DNA from 2 places in the Labrys sp. KB_33_2 genome. Region 2 is predicted to be linked to the other one. Evidence: riboswitches for the same ligand, from Rfam matches in the RefSeq annotation. Region 2 holds a riboswitch; the other holds the start of a gene.
What was found. Region 2 has a riboswitch for S-adenosylmethionine ahead of metA (homoserine O-acetyltransferase MetA). Riboswitches for the same ligand answer to the same signal wherever they lie in the genome.
Positions count from the first base shown of each region.

Region 1: it holds a riboswitch for S-adenosylmethionine, as region 2 does, so the genes downstream of both, AB4037_RS18275 (O-succinylhomoserine sulfhydrylase) here and metA (homoserine O-acetyltransferase MetA) in region 2, are expected to answer to the same signal.

Region 1 covers NZ_JBFREW010000010.1:89,444-99,263, forward strand. The annotation lists gene AB4037_RS18250 (BMP family ABC transporter substrate-binding protein) at 1-282, opposite strand, end outside; gene AB4037_RS18255 (ABC transporter permease) at 356-1,291, opposite strand; gene AB4037_RS18260 (ABC transporter permease) at 1,291-2,361, opposite strand; gene AB4037_RS18265 (ABC transporter ATP-binding protein) at 2,351-3,871, opposite strand; gene xdhC (xanthine dehydrogenase accessory protein XdhC) at 4,081-5,082, opposite strand; gene AB4037_RS18275 (O-succinylhomoserine sulfhydrylase) at 5,237-6,445, opposite strand; SAM riboswitch at 6,481-6,560, opposite strand; gene AB4037_RS18280 (2'-deoxycytidine 5'-triphosphate deaminase) at 6,653-7,771, shown strand; gene AB4037_RS18285 (hypothetical protein) at 7,801-8,163, shown strand; gene AB4037_RS18290 (MFS transporter) at 8,254-9,591, opposite strand; gene uraD (2-oxo-4-hydroxy-4-carboxy-5-ureidoimidazoline decarboxylase) at 9,766-9,820, opposite strand, start outside.
Region 2 covers NZ_JBFREW010000016.1:52,935-62,754, forward strand. The annotation lists gene cckA (cell cycle histidine kinase CckA) at 1-2,265, shown strand, start outside; gene AB4037_RS25895 (alpha/beta hydrolase) at 2,395-3,279, shown strand; gene AB4037_RS25900 (alpha/beta hydrolase) at 3,378-3,908, shown strand; gene AB4037_RS25905 (hypothetical protein) at 3,935-4,267, shown strand; gene AB4037_RS25910 (TetR-like C-terminal domain-containing protein) at 4,304-4,753, opposite strand; gene metA (homoserine O-acetyltransferase MetA) at 5,023-5,946, opposite strand; SAM riboswitch at 6,002-6,079, opposite strand; gene metH (methionine synthase) at 6,292-9,820, opposite strand, start outside.

The DNA of each region.
Region 1 (9,820 bases), on a different contig from region 2:
GGTGAAGATCAGCTTGTGACCGGAATCGGCAAGGTTCTCGATGGCGCGCTGGGCATCGGGGCCTTCCTGTACGCTCTCGACATAGGTGGTTTCGACCTTGTCGCCGAGCGCCTTGACCAGCGCCTTGCGTCCGACATCATGCTGGTAGGACCAGCCGAAATCGCCGACCGGACCGACATAGATGAAGCCCACCTTGAGCTTCTCCTCGGCGCTAGCCGAGGTCACCCCGGCACCGGCCATGAGGCCGCAAACGGCCAGGGCTGCCAATATCGTTTTTTTCATAGAGTTTCCCCTCATGGCGGGCCGTACGGATCGAAACGCCGGGCCACGGCCCATGCCCGGCGCCCAACGAAAATTATCGATCAGGCACAAAAGCAGTGCCCAGCGAAGCTGGCGCCACACCGCGCCGCCCCTTGCCGGCAGAGATCATCACCAGGACGATCACCGTGGCAAGATAGGGCAGGCCCGTCCAAAATTGCGGCGGCCAGACCAGCCAATGCGGCAGCGAACCGCCCAGCGCCTGCATGTGCAGATTGCCGATCCAGATGGCCCCGAAGAAATAGGCGCCCAGCAACAGCCGCCCGGGCCGCCAGGACGCGAAGACCACCAGGGCCAGCGCGATCCAGCCGCGGCCGGCCGTCATGCCCGTGCCCCAGAAAGGCGTGTCGGCCAAGGAAAGATAGGCCCCGCCGAGGCCCGCGCAGGCCCCGCCGAACAGCACGGCCCCGAAGCGGATCAGCCTGACGGGATAGCCCAGCGCATGTGCCGAAACATGGTTTTCACCGACGGCCCGCAGGATCAGGCCGCTGCGGCTGCGATAAAGGAACCACCAGACAGCGGCAACCAGCACGATCGACAGATAGACCAGGGCATCCTGGCCGAAGAGGAGAGGCCCGATCACCGGGATATCGGTCAGGCCGGGAATGTCGAGCGACGGGATCTTGGCCCGGTTGAGCCCGACGAAGCTGGTGCCGAGGAGATCGGACAGGCCGAGGCCGAGAATGGTCAGAGCAAGGCCGGAGGCGACCTGGTTGGCGGCGAGCCCCAGGGTCATAAAGGCAAAGAGCGCCGCGAAGACCATCCCCGCCAGGACCGCCGCAAGAAAGCCGAGCAGCGCGCTGCCGGTCATGTAGGCGATGGCAAAGCCTGAGACCGTGCCCATGATCATCATGCCCTCGACCCCGAGATTGAGCACGCCGGAGCGCTCCACCACGAGTTCGCCGATGCCGGCCAGCACGAAGGGCGTCGAGGAGGTGATGATGGTGAGGATGATCGCTTCTGTGAGATTCATCAGGCCACCTTGACTGCGCCGCGCACGATGCGAATGCGGTAGAGGATGAGCGTGTCGCAGGCGAGCACGTAGAACAGCAGGAGGCCCTGGATGACGCTGGTGATGCCGATGGGCACCTTGAGCGAGATCTGGGCCGCTTCGCCACCGAGATAGGACAGCGCCAGCAACAGGCCTGATAACAGGATGCCCACCGGATTGAGCCGACCGAGAAAGGCGACGATGATGGCGGTAAAGCCATAGCCGCTGGCAAAGGGAAGTTGCAGCAATCCCATCGTCCCGTCGGCCACGCTGATGCCGGCCAGGCCGGCAAGGCCACCCGATACGGCAAAGACGAACAAGGTCATGCGCCGGGGCGAAAAACCCGCGAACAGGGCCGCGCGTGGTGCCTGCCCTAGAAGGCGGATCTCGAACCCTTTGAGGCCGCGCCACAGCAGCACGGCCGCGGCGGCCACCACCACCAGCGCGAAGATGGAATCGAGATGGATCGGGCTGCGCCTGAACAGGGCCGGCAGCGTATTGTCGAAATTGGCGGTCAGCGGGAAATTCAACCCGGCCGGATCGCGCCAGGGACCGCGCACGCAATAATCGAGGATCTTGTCCGCGATATAGACCAGCATCAGGCTGGTCAGGATTTCGTTGGTGTTGAAGCGCGTCTTCAGGATCGCCGGAATCAGGCCCCAGAGCGCACCGCCGACGAAGCCGCCGATGAGGATGAGCGGCACGGCATAAAAGGGCGTCTGGCCCTGGAACAACAGGGCGACGCCCCCGCCCACCGTTGCGCCGATGATGTACTGGCCTTCCGCGCCGATATTCCAGTTGTTGGAGATGTAGCAGAGCGACAGGCCGACGGCGATGATCACCAAGGGGGTGGCGCGCACCACCAGTTCCTGAGCGGTACGCAGGCCGGTTAGCGGCTTGATGAAATAGACATAAAGCGCTTCGCCGGGCGCCTTGCCGTAGAGCGCAAAGATGATGGCGGCCGAGACCACCGTAAGCAGGATGGCGATGAGCGGCGAAACCAGGGCCATCGCCACAGAGCGTTCGGCCCGCTTTTCGAGTTCAAGCCGCATGATCGGCGCCCCCCATCAGCAGCCCAATCCGCTCGAGGGTCATGGTCGATACGGGCTCCGGCGCTGACAGCCGGCCATGATGGATGACCGCGATATGGTCGGCGACCTCGAAGATTTCGTCGAGATCCTGGCTGATCACCACCACCGCCGCACCGCGCCGCGACAGATCGATCAGGGCCTGCCGGATCAGGGCGGCGGCACCGGCATCCACGCCCCAGGTCGGCTGGTTCACCACCAGCACGCCGGGCTCGCGCAGCATCTCGCGGCCGACCACGAATTTCTGCAGATTGCCGCCGGAAAGCGAGCCGGCCTCGGGATCCGGCTTGCCCTTGCGCACATCGAACGTGCCGGAAATCCTGACTGCCTCGGCCGAAGCCTTGCGCATGTCGACCATACCGTATGACACCAGCCCGCTGGCGGCATGGCCAGTCAGCAGCGCATTCTGCGATAGGGTCATGCGCGGCGCCGCCGCATGGCCGAGCCGCTCCTCCGGCACGAAGGCGGCACGCAATCGCCGACGCTCGGTGACGCCAAGCCCCCCCACCGGCTTGCCGTCGACGGCCACGGCCTCGGGCTCCACCGTCCGCTCGCCGGAGATGGCCGCGAAGAGTTCGCTCTGGCCATTGCCCGCCACGCCGGCAATGGCGAGAATCTCGCCGCCCCGGGCATTCAGCGTGAGATCCTTCAGCGCGGTGCCATGCAGGTCTTCGGCCGGTAGATTCAACCCCTTCAGCGCGAGACGTACGGGCCCGTCCCGATTGGCCAGGCGACCATGCTCGACCATGGCGACGTCAGCGCCCACCATCATGCGAGCAAGACTGGCGGCAGTTTCCCGGCGCGGATCGCAGGTCGCCACCAGCTTGCCATGACGCAGCACGGTCGCCGTTTGGCATAGGCGCTTCACCTCTTCCAGCCGGTGGGAGATATAGAGCACCGCCCTGCCCTCGCCGGTGATGCGTTCAAGGGTGAGGAAGAGCTGGTCGGCCTCCTGCGGTGTCAGCACCGAGGTCGGCTCATCGAGAATGAGGAGCTTGGGATTCTGCATCAGACAGCGCACGATCTCGATGCGCTGTCTCTCCCCCACCGAGAGCGTATGCACCGGCCGGCGCGGCTCGAGCGGCAGCCCATAGGCGGCTGATACTGCCGCGATGCCCTCCTCGACATCCCGCAGTTTCGTACCCGGCGGCTGCGCCAGGGCGACATTCTCGGCCACGCTGAGATTGTCGAACAACGAGAAATGCTGGAACACCATGCCGATGCCCATCGCACGGGCAGCAGCCGGGCGCGGCAGCTGGATCGGCTCGCCTTGCCAGTAGAGCTGTCCCTCGTTCGGCTGCAGCAGGCCATAGAGAATCTTGACGAAGGTCGACTTGCCGGCGCCGTTCTCGCCCAACAAGGCGTGAATTTCATGCGGCATGATCTTGAGATCGATACCGTCATTCGCTCTCAGCGCACCGAAGATCTTGACGATACCCCTCGCTTCGATCAGGGGCGTGTGAGCGTCTGCCATTGCTGCCACATTCATGGACGTGCCCAATCCATAGGCGCAAATAGAGCAGATGCGAAGAGTTCAGGCATGGTGACGCAGCTTTTCCCCAACTCAGCGACGTACCAGGACCGAAGCGTTTTGCGATTGAGTGGAATCACCAAGAATCGCAAAGACGCATCGAAGCAGAGACGCTAGGGCAAACACGCGTTCAAGCGTGAACGCGCTTTGCTCTAGGCCTGCCGCCGGCCGTCTTTCAGGACCGGCATCTGGCTGCCGGCCTGACGGGGTAACTGCAAGATCTGGGCCACGACGGAAGCCGCTATGACTGCCGGCTCCTTGCCCTCGATGCCGGGCACCCCGATCGGGCAGATCATGCCCTCGATCAGGCGCTCTGTCAGGCCCGCTTGCCGCAATTGCGAGAGGAAGCGGGCTCGCTTGGTCTGGGAGCCGATCACACCGACATAGGCAAAGCGGTCCGCTGCCAAGGCCGTCGAAACGATGGCAAGATCGAGCGCATGGCTATGCGTCATGACGACGATGCGTGCACGATCGGGCGCGCCGGCCAGGATCCGCCCGGGCTCCGCATCGCGGCGGAGCACGACATTCTGAGGCACGTGGCTCGGGAAGGCATCGGGCCGAGCATCGCACCAGACCACATCGATCGGCAGAGGCGCCAACGCCAGGATCAACGCCCTACCGACATGGCCGGCTCCGAACAGATAGAGAGAAGGGTTGGCGGGCTCCAGTCTTTCGAGCAGGCGCCCATCCGGCAGAAAACGGCTGGCCGCTTCCGCGGGCAGCCCTTGCGCCTCGGCATCCGTAGCCGGGCGACGCATGAAACCGCCCCGGTCCTGCGGCATACCGATGAGGACATGTCCCCTATTGACCGATGGCGCCGCAAGTTCGCTCAGCCAGACGAGATCGTCTCGTTCCAGGCGTTCCAGCATCAGGCCGACCCGGCCACCACAGCACTGGCCGAGATCAGGGCCCAGAGCCTTGTCCATGGAACGTAGACGGCGACCCTCCCCGGCGGAGAGGAGAGCCTGAGCTTCCGCCAGCACCTGCCATTCCAGGGTACCGCCCCCGACCGTGCCGGAAAAAGCCCCGTCCGCCCGCACGGCCATGCGCGTGCCCGCCTCGCGCGGGCTCGAGCCACGCGCGTCCATGATGGTGACGAGTACGGCGCGGCCGTCCCGCTCGACCATGGCTTTCAGCGTCGCGAAGATCCCCATCGCTCTGCCCGCACCCATGCCGGTTTAAGTACCAGCATGATAACGCTTTGGGGCGACCGCGCCAAAGTTCAATTCGGGGGCCGGTCTTCAGACCAGCCCGGACTCCTCCAGGGAGCGCGGTATTTCCTGGCTGGTCCGAGGACCAGCCTCCCGATTACAGTGCCTTGTCGAGCGCCTGCGTGAAATCGGCGATCAGGTCATCGGAGCTCTCGATGCCGGCCGAGAAGCGCAGCATGCCCTGGCGGATACCCATGCCCAGGCGCGCGTCTTCCTCGAAGCGCTGATGGGTGGTGGTCGAAGGATGGGTGATCAGGCTCTTGGTGTCGCCGAGATTGTTGGAGATGCGGGTGATCTTCAGCGCATTGGCAACCTTGAACGCCGCGCTCTTGCCGCCCTTCACCTCGAAGGTCACCAGCGTGCCGCCCGCCTTCATCTGGCGGCGTGCGAGTTCCACCTGCGGATGATCGTCGCGGAAGGGATAGATCACGCGCTCGACTGCCTTGTGGTTCCCCAGGGCATCGGCAACCTTTACCGCATTGGCGATCTGGCGTTCGACCCTGAGTTCCAGAGTCTCCAGGCCCTTGAGCATCACCCAGGCATTGAAAGGCGAGATCGAGGGACCGGTCTGGCGCAAATAGGTTTGGATATGGTCGTTGATGAACTTCTCGGATGCCAGGATCACGCCGGCCAGACAGCGGCCCTGCCCGTCAATATGCTTGGTGGCCGAATAGACCACGCAATCGGCACCGAGTTCGAGCGGGCTCTGCAGCAGCGGCGTCGCGAAGACATTATCCACCACCAGCGTGGCGCCGGCGCTCTTGGCGATCTTGGCTATGGCGGCGATGTCGAGAATCTCGAGCGTGGGATTGGTCGGGCTTTCAAGGAAGAACACCTTCGTCTCCGGCCGCACCGCCGCCTGCCATTGGGCAAGCTCGGTGCCGTCGACCAGGGTGGAGGTGACGCCGAAGCGCGGCAGCAGTTCCTCGATGACATAGCGGCATGAGCCGAACAGCGCCTTGGCGGCGACGACGTGGTCGCCGGTCTTGAGCTGGCCGATCAGGGTCGCGGTGACGGCGGCCATGCCCGAGGCGGTGGCGCGAGCTGCCTCGGCTCCCTCCAGTTCCGCCATGCGCTGCTCGAACATCGCCACGGTGGGATTGGAAAAGCGGCTATAGATGAAGCCGACATCCTCGCCCTTGAAGCGGGCCTCCGCCTGTTCGGCACTCTCGTAGACAAATCCCTGGGTGAGGAACAGCGCCTCCGACGTCTCCGCATATTGCGAGCGCAGCGTGCCGGCATGCACGAGCCGGGTGGCCGGGCGCAATTCCCGGGTGGAAGGTGCTGAAGTCAAAGGTTTGGTCATCTGCGGCAATCCCGATAGCCGCAAGTCGAGCGCCAGCGCTCTTTCCCACGGCCCTTTAGCGAGTTGTTTTACGTGGCTGCAAGCCGGCCGGCCCAAATCCACCACGACGAAGACTGTTGAGTAGCCCTACTCCCGGATGGCGTCAATGGATGGTTTCGTCTAGCAAGACCAGGAACCGCAATAAGCTGGCAGAAAAAAGCGAGAGCCATGCCCTCCCCGAACATCCCGCATTCCCCAGGCCTTCTGCACACTTTTGGCATCCTGCCCTCCCAGGCGATTGCTGGCCTGGTCGAGACGGGAGCCGTCCGCATCGAACAACCTCTGGCTTCGGATCAGATTCAGCCCGCCAGTCTCGATCTGCGCCTCGGCGCCAAGGCCTACCGCATGCGGGCGAGCTTCCTGCCGGGGCCGCGCAACACCGTGGCCGAGCGCATCAGGGACCTCGCCTTGCATGAGATCGACCTGACCAAGGGCGCCGTGCTGGAGACGGGCTGCGTCTATATCGTGCCCCTGCTCGAAAGCCTGCAAATGCCGGATGGCGTTCTCGCTTCCACCAATCCCAAGAGCTCGACCGGTCGCCTCGACGTCTTCACCCGTGTCATCACCGACCATGCCCGCGCCTTCGACCAGGTCGAGGCGGGTTATGACGGGCCGCTCTATGCTGAAATCGGACCGCGCACCTTCCCGGTGCTGGTGCGGACGGGATCGCGCCTGAGCCAGATCCGCTTCCGCCGTGGCGAAGCCCGCATCGACGATGCCTCCTTGCGCGAATTGCAGCGCCGCATGGGCCTGGTTTCGTCGCCCGACCCGGACATCGCCGGCGGTGTCGCCGTCTCCGTCGACCTCACCGGCTTCGGCGACGGTATCGTCGGCTACCGCGCCAAGCGCCACACCGCCGTTGTTGATGTCGACAAGCGGGCGGCCTGCGATCTGCTCGATTTCTGGGAGCCCATCCCGCATCGCGGCAAGAACGACATGATCCTCGACCCGGACGAGTTCTACATCCTGGCGTCCAAGGAAGCCGTGCATGTGCCACCGGAATTCGCGGCCGAAATGGTGCCGTTCGACCCGCTCGTGGGCGAGTTCCGCGTGCATTATGCCGGCTTCTTCGATCCCGGCTTCGGCTATTCGCCCGATGGCATGGAGGCGGCCAGGGCCGTGCTGGAAGTGCGCTCGCGCGAGGTGCCCTTCATCGTCGAGGACGGCCAGATCGTCGGGCGCCTGATCTATGAGCGCATGCTCGAACGCCCCCAGATCCTATACGGCTCCGGCCTCAATTCGAACTATCAGGGCCAGGCGCTGAAACTATCCAAGCATTTCAAATGAAGCTTTTCCTCTAGCTGGGGTCTCGCACCTTGAAGCAATTTGTCATCGCCGTTGCTGCTGGCGTTTCGGTTCTGACATTTCATGCCCCGCAAGCGCGGGCCATGGACTGCTTCGGTGGTTTCAGCTGCGAGGAAATCGGGGCGGCCGCATTCTCCTTCAAGGTGGTGCGTGACTGCCCTGCCCAATTTCAGATCCGCCCCAGTAAGAGGGACAAATTCGAGCGGGCGATGGTGGCGCTGCGCAATCGCCCCCTTGCCAATGTCACTGGTAATGAGGAATTCACCTCGACCTCACGACAATATGGTGCAGGTGTCTGCGAAGGAGCTGCACGAAAATTCAAGAATGGCTCGGTCGAATTCATCGAGCTGAAACCTCAGGCCAGACGCAAGTGAACCCAGGCGGGATGTTCTCGCCGGAGGTGTCGTAACGAGAAAGAGCGACCCGGCGGGCCGCCCTTTTGTTCGTTTGCGGATATGGTTGCGTCAGGCCGGCTTCGCCCGTCGCTCGAAGGAGACGACGAATTTGACGATCAGAAGGAAGGTGGTGGCCTCCACGGCGGCGACGATCCAAAGGCCCGTCGACATGGCGCCGGCATCCCTGAGATAGCCCATCAGATAGGGCGCGCCGAAGCCTGCGAGATTGGCAACCGAGTTGATCAGGGCGATGCCGACGGCGGCCGCCGAGCCGGCCAAGAAATGGTTCGGCATCTGCCAGAACACCGGGATCGCCGACATGGTGCCGACCACCGCCAGGGCGAGCGCCCCTAGGGCAAGCGGCGCGCTGCCGGGTACGGCGAAACCGAGGATGGTGAGGCCGATCGCTCCGGCCAGAGCGGCCAGGCCGCAGTGATAGCGCACTTCATTGGCACGGTCGGAATGGATGCCGTTGGAGATCATGCCGACGGCTCCGCAGGCATAGATCGCCGCCATGATCCAGCCCACCGTGGCCGGGCTGGTGAAGCCGACCTCCCGTACGATGGTGGGACCGAAGAAGGTCAGCGCGGAATTGGCCATGATGATGCAGAAGAAGATGGCGATGAACTTCCACACGATCGGGTTCTTCAATGACTGCAGCACATTGTGCTCGCGATGCCCGAGCGCCTTGCGGTCGCGCTCGAGATCGCTAAGCAGCAGCCCGCGTTCATCCGCTGTCAGCCAATGGGCATGGTCGGGCTTGTCGGTCAGATAATAGAGGGTGGCAAGGCCGGCCAGGACCGAGGGGACGCCTTCCAGCAGGAACACCCACTGCCAGCCCGCCCAACCATTCGCGCCGCCGAGCTGGGTCATGATGGTGCCCGCCATCGGCCCGCCCACGACGCCCGCCAATGCCGAGGCCGACATGAACAGGCCAAAGGCCTTGGCGCGGCGCAGGGATGGGAACCAGTAGGTGAGGTAGAGAATGACGCCGGGATAGAAGCCGGCCTCGAACACGCCGAGCAGGAATCGTAGCGTGTAGAACTGCCAGGGCGCGGAGACGAACATCATCAGGATGCAGATGATGCCCCAGCCGATGGTGATGCGGGCGAGGGTTCGCTTGGCGCCGATCCGTTCGAGCAGCATGTTGCTCGGAACTTCGAAGAAGAAGTAGCCCAGGAAGAACACGCCCGCGCCCAGGCCGTAGACCGTTTCGCTGAACTGCAGGTCCTGGAGCATGGTCAGCTTGGCAAAACCGACATTGACCCGGTCGATCCATGCCAGCACCCATAGGAACATCAGGAAAGGCAGCAGGCGCCAGGTCACTTTCTTGTAGAGCGCTTCCAGTTGCGGAGCAGCCGTATCCGTGAGTGCTCCTCCCGGCTCGGTCATCGCATTTGCGGTCATGGTTTTCTCCCTTATGTCTTTTTCATTGACCGGCCTCGCAACGGAGAGATGCAACCCGCCGTCTGCGTCATTGCGCAAGCCGCCTTCATGCCGGTAGCGGTGCGCTTGTCGGGTTCGTCCAGGGACGGAACCGCTTGTCACCCGGCACCTGCGGTGGAGGGTGAAGTCTGATCGTCAGGCCGCAGGCGCCACGGCCTGCCTGGCCTCGTGATGGAGCAAGGCATCCAGC
Region 2 (9,820 bases):
ATCCTCGTCACCAACAAGGATGGCCGTATCATCTATGCCAACGAAGCGTATCTGACGCTGACCGGCGCCATGGGCGAGCAGGACATCCGCACGGTGGAGCGGGCTTTCACGGGGGACCCCGACGTTTCGGAGGCGACGTATCGCCTGGCGCAGGCTGCGCGGGCCGGGCAGCGCCTCGCCGAGGAATTTCGCATCGCCTCGGCGCCGCCTTCCGGAACGGCCTCCTGGTATCGCGTGCGGGTGCGTCCGATCGCACGCCCCTCCGGTGCAGGGGAGACGGTCTGGACCGTTGCCGACATCACGCGCGAGCGCGAGCGCCAGGAAAACGTCTTCCAGGAACTGCAGCACGCCATAGACTATCTTGACCACGCGCCGGCCGGCTTCTTCTCCGCCGATCCTTCGGGCGAGATCGTTTATCTCAACGCCACGCTCGCCGGCTGGCTCGACTATGACCTCGCCCAGTTCGGCACAGGCGGCCTGACTCTGGCCGACATCGCGCCCGGCAATGCCGGCGCTTTGGTGGTGACGCAGGCCAGCGAGCCGGGCAGCGTGCGCACCGAGATCTTCGACATCGATCTCAGGCGCCGCAACGGCACCATCATGCCCGTGCGCCTGTTCCACAAGATCGCCTTCGCCGCCGATGGCCAGCCCGGCCCCTCGCGGACCCTGGTGATCTATCGCGGGCCGGGCGGCGACGTTTCAGAAGGCTTGCGAGCGGCGGAAGTTCGTTTTGCACGCTTCTTCAACAACTCGCCTTTGGCCATTGCGACGATTGACGAAAACGCCAGGATCGTGCGTACCAACGCGGCCTTCATGCGCCTGTTCAAGGAGTCCCTCAATGGCGACGCACCGGGCCATTCCCTGCTCGAGGCCGTGGTCGAGCGCGACCGCGAGGGCCTGAGCAAACTGACCCGTCTCGCCATGGCCGGCCGCGGCGACATCGAACCGGCCGAGGCTTCCCTGGCCGGACAGGGCAGCCGCTCCGCCCGCTTCTGGTTCGCGCCCGTCGATCGCGGCGAGAACGAGAAGGAAGCAGCGATCGTCTACATGATCGACACCACCGAGCAGCGCACGCTGCAGGAGCAGTTCACCCAGAGCCAGAAGATGAATGCGGTCGGCCAGCTTGCCGGCGGCGTAGCGCACGATTTCAACAATGTGCTCGGGGTGATCATGCTGGCGGCCGATTCCCTGCTCGGCAGCCACAAGCCCGGCGATCCCGCTTTCCAGGACATCATGGCGATCAAGAGCAACGCCAACCGCGCCGCCAATCTGGTGCGCCAGTTGCTTGCGTTCTCGCGCCGGCAGACCCTGCGCCCGCAGGTGCTGAACCTCAATGACGCGATGTCGGACCTGTCGATGCTGCTGCGGCGCCTGCTCGGCGAGAAAGTCGCGCTGGAGGTCGTGCATGGCCGCGATCTCTGGCCGGTGAAAGTGGACGTCAACCAGTTCGAACAGGTGGTGATGAACCTCACCGTCAATGCGCGCGATGCCATGGCCGATGGCGGCAAGGTGATCATCCGTACGCGCAATGTGCCGATCTCGGAGGCGAGCGCCCTCGATCGCAGCGAATTGCCGCCGGCCGACTATGTCACCGTCGAGGTCGAGGACAATGGCAGCGGCATTCCGCCGGCCGTCCTGGACAAGATCTTCGAGCCCTTTTTCACCACCAAGGATGTCGGCAAGGGCACCGGCCTCGGGCTTTCCACCGTCTACGGCATCGTCAAGCAGACCGGCGGCTCCATCCTCGTCCACTCGGTGGAGGGCAAGGGCACGATCTTCCAGATCTTCCTGCCGCGTATGATCGAGTTGGCAAAGGCAGCCAGCGTCGAAGCCGACACCCCGCCGGGCCAGGCTGGGTCGACACCGGCCAAGACCAAGGACATGCCCGATCTCACCGGGCGCGGCCGCATCCTGCTGGTCGAGGACGAGGAGGCCCTGCGGGCGCTCTCTGCCCGCACCCTGACGGCCCGTGGCTTCGAGGTCATCGAAGCCGGCTCGGGCATCGAGGCCCTGCAGATCATCGACGAAGGCGAGAACGAGATCGATCTCGTCGTATCCGACGTGGTGATGCCCGAAATGGATGGGCCGACCCTGCTCAAGGAAATGCGCAAGCGCAATTCGACGACGCGGATCATCTTCGTCTCCGGCTATGCCGAAGAGGCGTTCGCCAAGAACATGCCTGAGGGCGAGGAATTCGCCTTCCTGCCCAAGCCCTTCTCGATGAAGCAGTTGGTCGAGGCCGTGAAGTCCAATATGAAGCCGTAGATTGGCGGCTGGAACGGTTTTCGGGCGATGCGCGGCGTTCGAGCTGGCCAGCTCCTCATGACGACTTAAGCAATTGCTTGAACTGTAATTTTGGATATTGCGTCATTGTTTTTTCACGCAAGAATTTGGATGGCCGCCGCCCTGGTGGTGCTCGGCGCGATGTCAGCCGAGGCTAGGGACGGCATCCCGACGGGCTGCGATCTCGGCGGCACCCAGATCCGTTCCATCGCCGATCCCGTCTCGGGCCGATCCTATGATGTCGAGGTCACCTTGCCGTCGGATTACCAGGCCAATCCCGCCAAGCGCTATCCGGTGCTGTATTATGCCGATGGCGGCCACCTTGCCGCGTCCGCAACCTGCCTGTCGAAGGAGTCGCGGCGCCAGGAGGCGCTCCGGCTGGTCAGAAAGCTCCATCGCGACGGCAAGCTGGCGGAAGAACCTATCCTCGTCGGCCTGTCCTATGCCAAGGGCGAGGGCTTTGCGGTAAGCCGGGCTCGCGACTACACGCCGGTTGCCGACAAGCCTGGTTATGGCGGAGCCGGGGCCTTTCAGGCCTATCTCGGCAAGACCGTCATGCCCGTGATCGAGGGCCTTTATCGGACCGACCCCAGAAGACGCCTGTTCTGGGGCCATTCCTATGGCGGGCTTCTCGGAGCCCGGATACTGCTGACTGAACCCGGCCTCTTCCGTTCCTATATTCTCGGCAGCCCGTCCTTGTGGTTCGCCGACCACGCCATCCTGACGATGGAGGCCGACTACGCCAGGGCGAACCGCGACCTGAAGGCCCATGTCCTGATCTATGTCGGCGGCGACGAGATCAGCCGCTACGATCCAGGCCGGCGCGGCGATACCCAGGATATGGTCGGCGATGTCAGGACGTTCGAGAAGATCTTGAAATCTCGCGGTTTTCGAAGCCTGACGATCCGCTCTCTGGTGGTGCCGGGCAAGAACCACCGCACCACCATTCCCCCGGGCTTTGCCTGGGCCATCACCGCCGCACTCGCCGGCGGATGAGCGTCGCGGGCGAGCGGAGGGGCGACTTGGCTGAGAAACGACGTCAAAACAAAGGGTTGCAGAGAAAATGTGATTCAGGAAGATCACGTTTTGCTCTCGTGCTCGCTTTGGCCGCCCTCATCGCCGCCTGCCTGAGCGCTCCCATCGAAGCCGCCGAAGGCAAGGCCGGAAAATGGCGCTCATGCGATCCCGGCGGCATCCTCACCCAATCCGTGCCCGATCCCGTCTCGGCCCGATCCTATGACATCGAGGTCAGCCTGCCCTCCGGCTATGACGCGGCCGCGGCCAAGCTCTATCCCGTTCTCTATCTGGCCGATGGCGGCCGTGCTGTCAGGCCGCTGGCCTGTGAGGTGAGGGCACTCTACGGCGAAGGGAGCCTGCGGGAGGATCCCATCATCGTCGGTCTTTCCTATGCGAAGGGCGAAAATCTGGAGGTGAGCCGCAAGCGCGACTACACGCCGGTTGCCCTCAAGCCCGGAGACACCGCCTATGGCGGGGCGAGCGCTTATCAGCTCTATCTGCGCCAGACCGTGATCCCCTATGTCGAGCGGCAGTATCGGGCCGATCCCGGCCGGCGCCTTTACTGGGGCCATTCCTATGGCGCCTGCTCGGTACGCGCATCCTGCTGACGGAGCCCGACCTGTTCGCGACCTATATGCTCGGCAGCCCCTCTTTCTGGTTCGGCGATCAGGCCATCCTGGCGATCGAAGCCGATTATGCCAAGGCCAACAGCGACTTGAAGGCCGAGGTCCTGATGTATGTCGGTGGCGACGAAGTCTCCCGCTACGATGCGGGACGGCGCGGCTATACCAAGGATATGGTCGGCGGCATGAAGGCGTTCGAGGCGCGCCTGCGAGAACGCGGCTTTCCGGGCCTGAGCATCCGCTCGCTGGTGGTGCCGGGCAAGAACCATCGCAATAGCATTCCGGCGGGTTTCGGCTGGGCCATTACCTCGGCTCTCGGCAAGGCACAGGTGGCGGAACCCTAAAAGGTTCCCGGGGGCGCTGGCATCCACGAACACACATCAAGGTGTTTCGAGGCCTCGGCCCATGGCGCTGACCACCAGGGCGACCTGTTCGCGCAGATAGGGCAGGGGCAACTGCACCAGCTTGCCCTCCAGTCCGAGCAGCACCATGCCATGGGCGGCCGAGAAGAGAGAGCGGGCGAGAAGAGATCTTTCGGAAAGAGGCAGACCCGGCTGGAGTACGGCGAGCGGGGCTTCCAGATGCTGGAAGAGTGCATCCTGCTGGCACAAATGGTCTTCCGGCAGGTCCTGGCCGTCCGGAAGGCGGAAGTCGAAGAGGGCGTGCCAGCGTCCCCCATGCTCGGCGGCGAAATCCAGATAGCCATTGGCGAGCGCGATCAAGGTGCGATTGGCGATGGTGCGCCGACTGCCACCCGCCTCGGCCTGGATCAAGGCCTGTCTGGCCATGGGCACGGTGATGCTGATCCAGACCTGCGTGACGCCGATCAAGACCTTGCACGGACCAGCAGGAGGCCGGCCGGCTGCACAACCGCATCGAAGACGCCAAGACCGAGCAGTTGCTGATGCGCATGGATCGCGCCAAGGATTGAGGGGCTTCCGAGGGGGCGCGGGCACTTTTTTAGCAGGATAAGCGCGGATTGGAGGGTCGATCTGCAGATCGACCTTCTTCCTTTCCTGCGCGACGGTGCTTCCAAGATGGTCGATCTGGAGATCGACCCTCCAATCCGCGCCTAGGCGCCCGTGCACCCGAGAGAATCTCAGCGCCCCCTGCCGACTTCGCTCAGGTCATAGGATGTCGTCTGGTATATCTCGTTGATCCAGTTGCCGAACAGAAGATGGGCGTGGCTGCGCCAGAAATTGCGCGGCGGGAAGGATGGATCGTCATAGGGGAAGTAGTTCTTCGGCAGCTTGATCGGCACGCCCGAGTCGACGTCGCGGAAATACTCATCGGCCAGCGAGGTCGATTCATATTCGACATGGTTGAACAGATAGAGCCGGTTGCCCTTTTGCTCGTGAATGAGACACACGCCGGTTTCGTCCGAATCCATCAAGATCTCCAACTCGGCATTCTTGCGCACATCTTCGCTGCGGACCTCCGTCCAACGCGAGACGGGTATGTGGAAGTCGTCTGAAAAGCCGTTGAGATAGATCGAGGAAGGCTTGCGGTTGTGGTGCTGGTAGACACCAAAGGCCTTCTCGGTCAGGTCATATTTGGGAATGCGGTGGAAATGCCAGATGGCCGCCATCGCGCCCCAGCACACGTTCAGCGTGGAATGCACGTTGGTCGTGGTCCAGTCGAGGATCTGCTCGAGTTCCTTCCAATAGGTCACGTCTTCGAAGGGCAGGGTCTCCACCGGCGCGCCGGTGATGATGAAGCCGTCGAATTTGCGCTCACGCACCTCTTCCCAGGTTTCGTAGAAGGCAAGCAGGTGGTCCTCGGAGGTATTCTTGGCACGGTGGCCGCCGACGCGCACCAGCGAGAGTTCGACCTGCAGCGGAGTGGCGCCGACCAGGCGCGCCATCTGCAGCTCGGTGCGGATCTTGTTGGGCATCAGATTGAGCAGGCCTATCTGCAGCGGACGGATATCTTGCCGGATGGCGGCAGTTTCCGTCATCACCCGCACCCCTTCGCTGACCAGGGTGGAGAAGGCGGGCAGGGTATCCGGAATCTTGATAGGCATGTTGCACTCGATCGACGTTGGGCCAGCCGGAAAGCAATGCGACAGGTCCACGGATGGAATGCATCCAGCGGCCCTTTAGCGAGTTGTTTAACGTGGCTGCAAGCCGGCCGGCCAAATCACCACGAGGAGAGAGTTAATCCTGTGGTGAATGGAAATCAATGGCAATCCTGGGAGCGTGAGCGGTGGGCAGAGGGGCTCTCACCTTGCGGGATTGGAGGGTCGATCTCCAGATCGACCATCTTGGAAGCGTCGCACGTGAGGGAGAGGGAAGATGGTCGATCTGGAGATCGACCCTCCATGTTCCCCGTGCATATCCGCGGACCGGAAGCCGGCGATCCCGGGAATCTACTCCGCCGCCTCCGCCGTTCGCGGCACATAGTTCAGCACTGGCGAAAGCCAGCGTTCGACTTCGTTCACCGTCATGCCCTTGCGGGCGGCGTAATCCTCGACCTGGTCCTGCTCGATCTTCGACACCCCGAAGTAATAGGCATCGGGATGGGCGAAATAGAGCCCGGACACCGAGGCGCCCGGCCACATCGCATAGCTCTCGGTCAGGCGTACGCCGATGCGTTCTTCGGCGTCGAGCAGGTGGAACAGTGTGCCCTTCTCGGTATGGTCGGGCTGGGCGGGATAGCCGGGGGCAGGGCGGATACCGCGATAGGGTTCGCCGATGAGTTGGTCGGGGGCCAGGTTCTCGTCGATCGCATAGCCCCAGAACTCCTTGCGGACGCGCTCATGCATGCGTTCGGCGAAAGCCTCGGCGAAACGGTCGGCCAGAGCCTTGACCATGATCGAGCCATAGTCGTCATTGGCGCGTTCGAAGCGCTTGGCGATCTCGTCCTCTTCCATGCCGGCCGTGACCACGAAGCCGCCGAGATAGTCGCCCTGGCCACTCGTTTCAGGGGCAACGAAGTCGGAGAGGGCTACATTGGGCCGCCCGTCGCGCTTGGTGAGCTGCTGGCGCAGGGTGTGCAGGCTTGCGAGCTTCCGGCTGCGGTTCTCATCCGTATACAAATGTATATCGTCGCTGACGGCGTTCGCCGGCCAGAAGCCGATTATGGCTTTTGGCCGGAACCATTTCTCCGCGATGATGCGTGCCAACATGGCCTGGGCATCGTCGAAAAGCTGGCGTGCAGCCGCTCCCTGCTTCTCGTCGGACAGGATGGCGGGATAACGCCCCTTCAGTTCCCAGGTCTGGAAGAACGGCGTCCAGTCGATGTAGCGCGAAAGCTCGGCGAGATCGTAGTTCTCGAAGACCCGTGTTCCCAGGAAGGATGGTTTCGGTGCCGTGAAGCCTGTCCAATCCACCTTGTGGGCGTTGGCCCTGGCCTTGGCGAGCGGCAGGCGCAGCTTGTCGGCCTCGCTGCGGGCATGCGCCGCCGCGACCTTGGCGTATTCGGCCTGGACGGTTTCGACATAGCCCGCCTTGTTCGCGGGGGACAGCAGGCTGGAGACGACGCCGACGGCGCGGCTCGCATCCGTCACATAGACGGCCTGGCCACGGTCATAGCGCGGATGCACCTTCACGGCAGTATGGACGCGGCTGGTAGTGGCGCCGCCGATCAGCAAGGGGATGTCGAAGCCCTCGCGTTCCATCTCGGCGGCGACATGCACCATTTCGTCGAGCGAGGGTGTGATCAGGCCGGACAGCCCGATGATGTCGACCTTCTCCTGACGCGCCACCTCGAGGATTTTTGCCGACGGCACCATCACGCCGAGATCGATGATCTCGTAATTGTTGCAGGCGAGCACGACGCCGACGATGTTCTTGCCGATGTCGTGTACGTCGCCCTTCACGGTCGCCATCAAAATCTTGCCGGCGCTCTGGCGTTCGCCAGTGCCGCCATTGGCAAGCTTCTCGGCCTCCATATAGGGCAGGAGGCTGGCGACGGCCTGCTTCATCACACGAGCCGACTTCACCACTTGCGGCAGGAACATCTTGCCGGCACCGAAGAGATCGCCAACCACGTTCATGCCGGCCATCAGTGGCCCTTCAATGACGTGCAGGGGACGTGCGGCCGCAAGACGCGCCTCCTCGGTATCGGCATCGATGAACTCGGTAATGCCATTGACGAGCGCATGGGATATGCGCTGCTCGACCGGCCACTCACGCCAGGCGAGATCCTTTTCCTTGGCTTCCTTGCCGGCGGCGCCACGGAAACGCTCGGCCAGTTCGAGCAGGCGTTCGGTCGGGTTCAGCTCCCCGCGCGAGGGCCGGTTGAGCACGACATCCTCGCAGGCTTCGCGCAAGTCCGGATCGATGGATTCATAGACGGCGAGTTGCCCGGCATTGACGATGCCCATGTCCATGCCGGCCTGGATGGCATGGTAGAGGAACACGGCGTGCATGGCCTCTCGCACCGGCTCATTGCCGCGGAACGAGAAGGAGAGATTGGATACCCCGCCCGAAATATGGGCGTGGGGCAGGGTGGTCCTGATCTGCCGCGTCGCCTCGATGAAGGCGACGCCATAGCCGTTATGTTCCTCGATGCCGGTGGCGACGGCGAAGATGTTGGGATCGAAGACGATATCCTCGGGCGGGAAGCCCGCCTGCTCCGTCAAGAGCTTATAGGCTCGGCTGCAAATGGCGACCTTGCGTTCCAGCGTATCGGCCTGTCCCTGTTCGTCGAAGGCCATCACCACCACGGCCGCGCCGTAGGCCCGCACCAGGCGGGCATGGTGAAGAAAGGCTTCCTCGCCTTCCTTCATGGAGATCGAATTGACCAGCGGTTTGCCCTGCACGCATTTCAGGCCGGCCTCGATGATTGAGAATTTCGAGGAATCGATCATAACCGGCACGCGGGCGATGTCCGGCTCGGCGGCGATCAGGTTGAGGAACTCGACCATGGCCTTTTCGGAATCGATCAGGCCCTCGTCCATGTTGATGTCGATGATCTGGGCGCCATTGGCGACCTGGTCGCGGGCGATGTCGAGTGCGGTCGCATAGTCGCCGGCGGTGATGAGCTTACGAAACTTGGCAGAGCCGGTGACGTTGGTGCGCTCGCCCACATTCACGAAGGGGATGGTCGCGTCGAGCGTGAAGGGCTCGAGCCCCGACAGCTTCATCTTGGGTTCGATCTCGGGAATCGGGCGCGGCGCGTGCCGGCCGACCGCTTCGGCGATGGCGCGGATATGCTCCGGCGTCGAGCCGCAGCAGCCGCCGACGATATTGACCAGGCCGTCGCGGGCAAAGCCCTCGATCTGCGCCGCCATCGCCTCTGGGCTCTCGTCATACTGGCCGAACTCGTTGGGCAGGCCGGCATTGGGATAGGCGCAGACGAAGGTATCCGCGACCGTGGAGATCTCGTCGAGATGCGCCCGCATCGCATTGGCACCGAGCGCGCAATTGAGGCCGATGGTGAAGGGACGGGCATGCCGCACCGAGTGCCAGAACGCCGTCGGCGTCTGCCCGCTGAGGGTGCGGCCTGAGAGATCCGTGATGGTGCCCGAGATCATCACGGGCAGGCGCACTTCCTTTTCGCCAAACACTTCCTCGCAGGCGAAGATGGCGGCCTTGGCGTTGAGCGTGTCGAAAATGGTCTCGATCAGGATGATGTCGGCGCCGCCGTCGATGAGGCCGCGGATCTGCTCGGCATAGGCAATCCGCAGATCATCGAAGCTGACGGCGCGATAGCCGGGATTGTTGACGTCCGGCGAGATGGAGGCGGTGCGATTGGTTGGGCCAAGCGCGCCGGCGACGAAGCGCCGGCGCCCGTCCTGCTGCTCTGCCTTGATTGCGGCTCGGCGGGCGAGGCGCGCACCATCGCGATTGAGATCGTAGACCGCCTCCTGCATGCCGTAATCGGCCTGGGCGATGGAGGTGGAGGAGAAGGTGTTCGTCTCCAATATGTCGGCGCCGGCCATGGCATAGGCG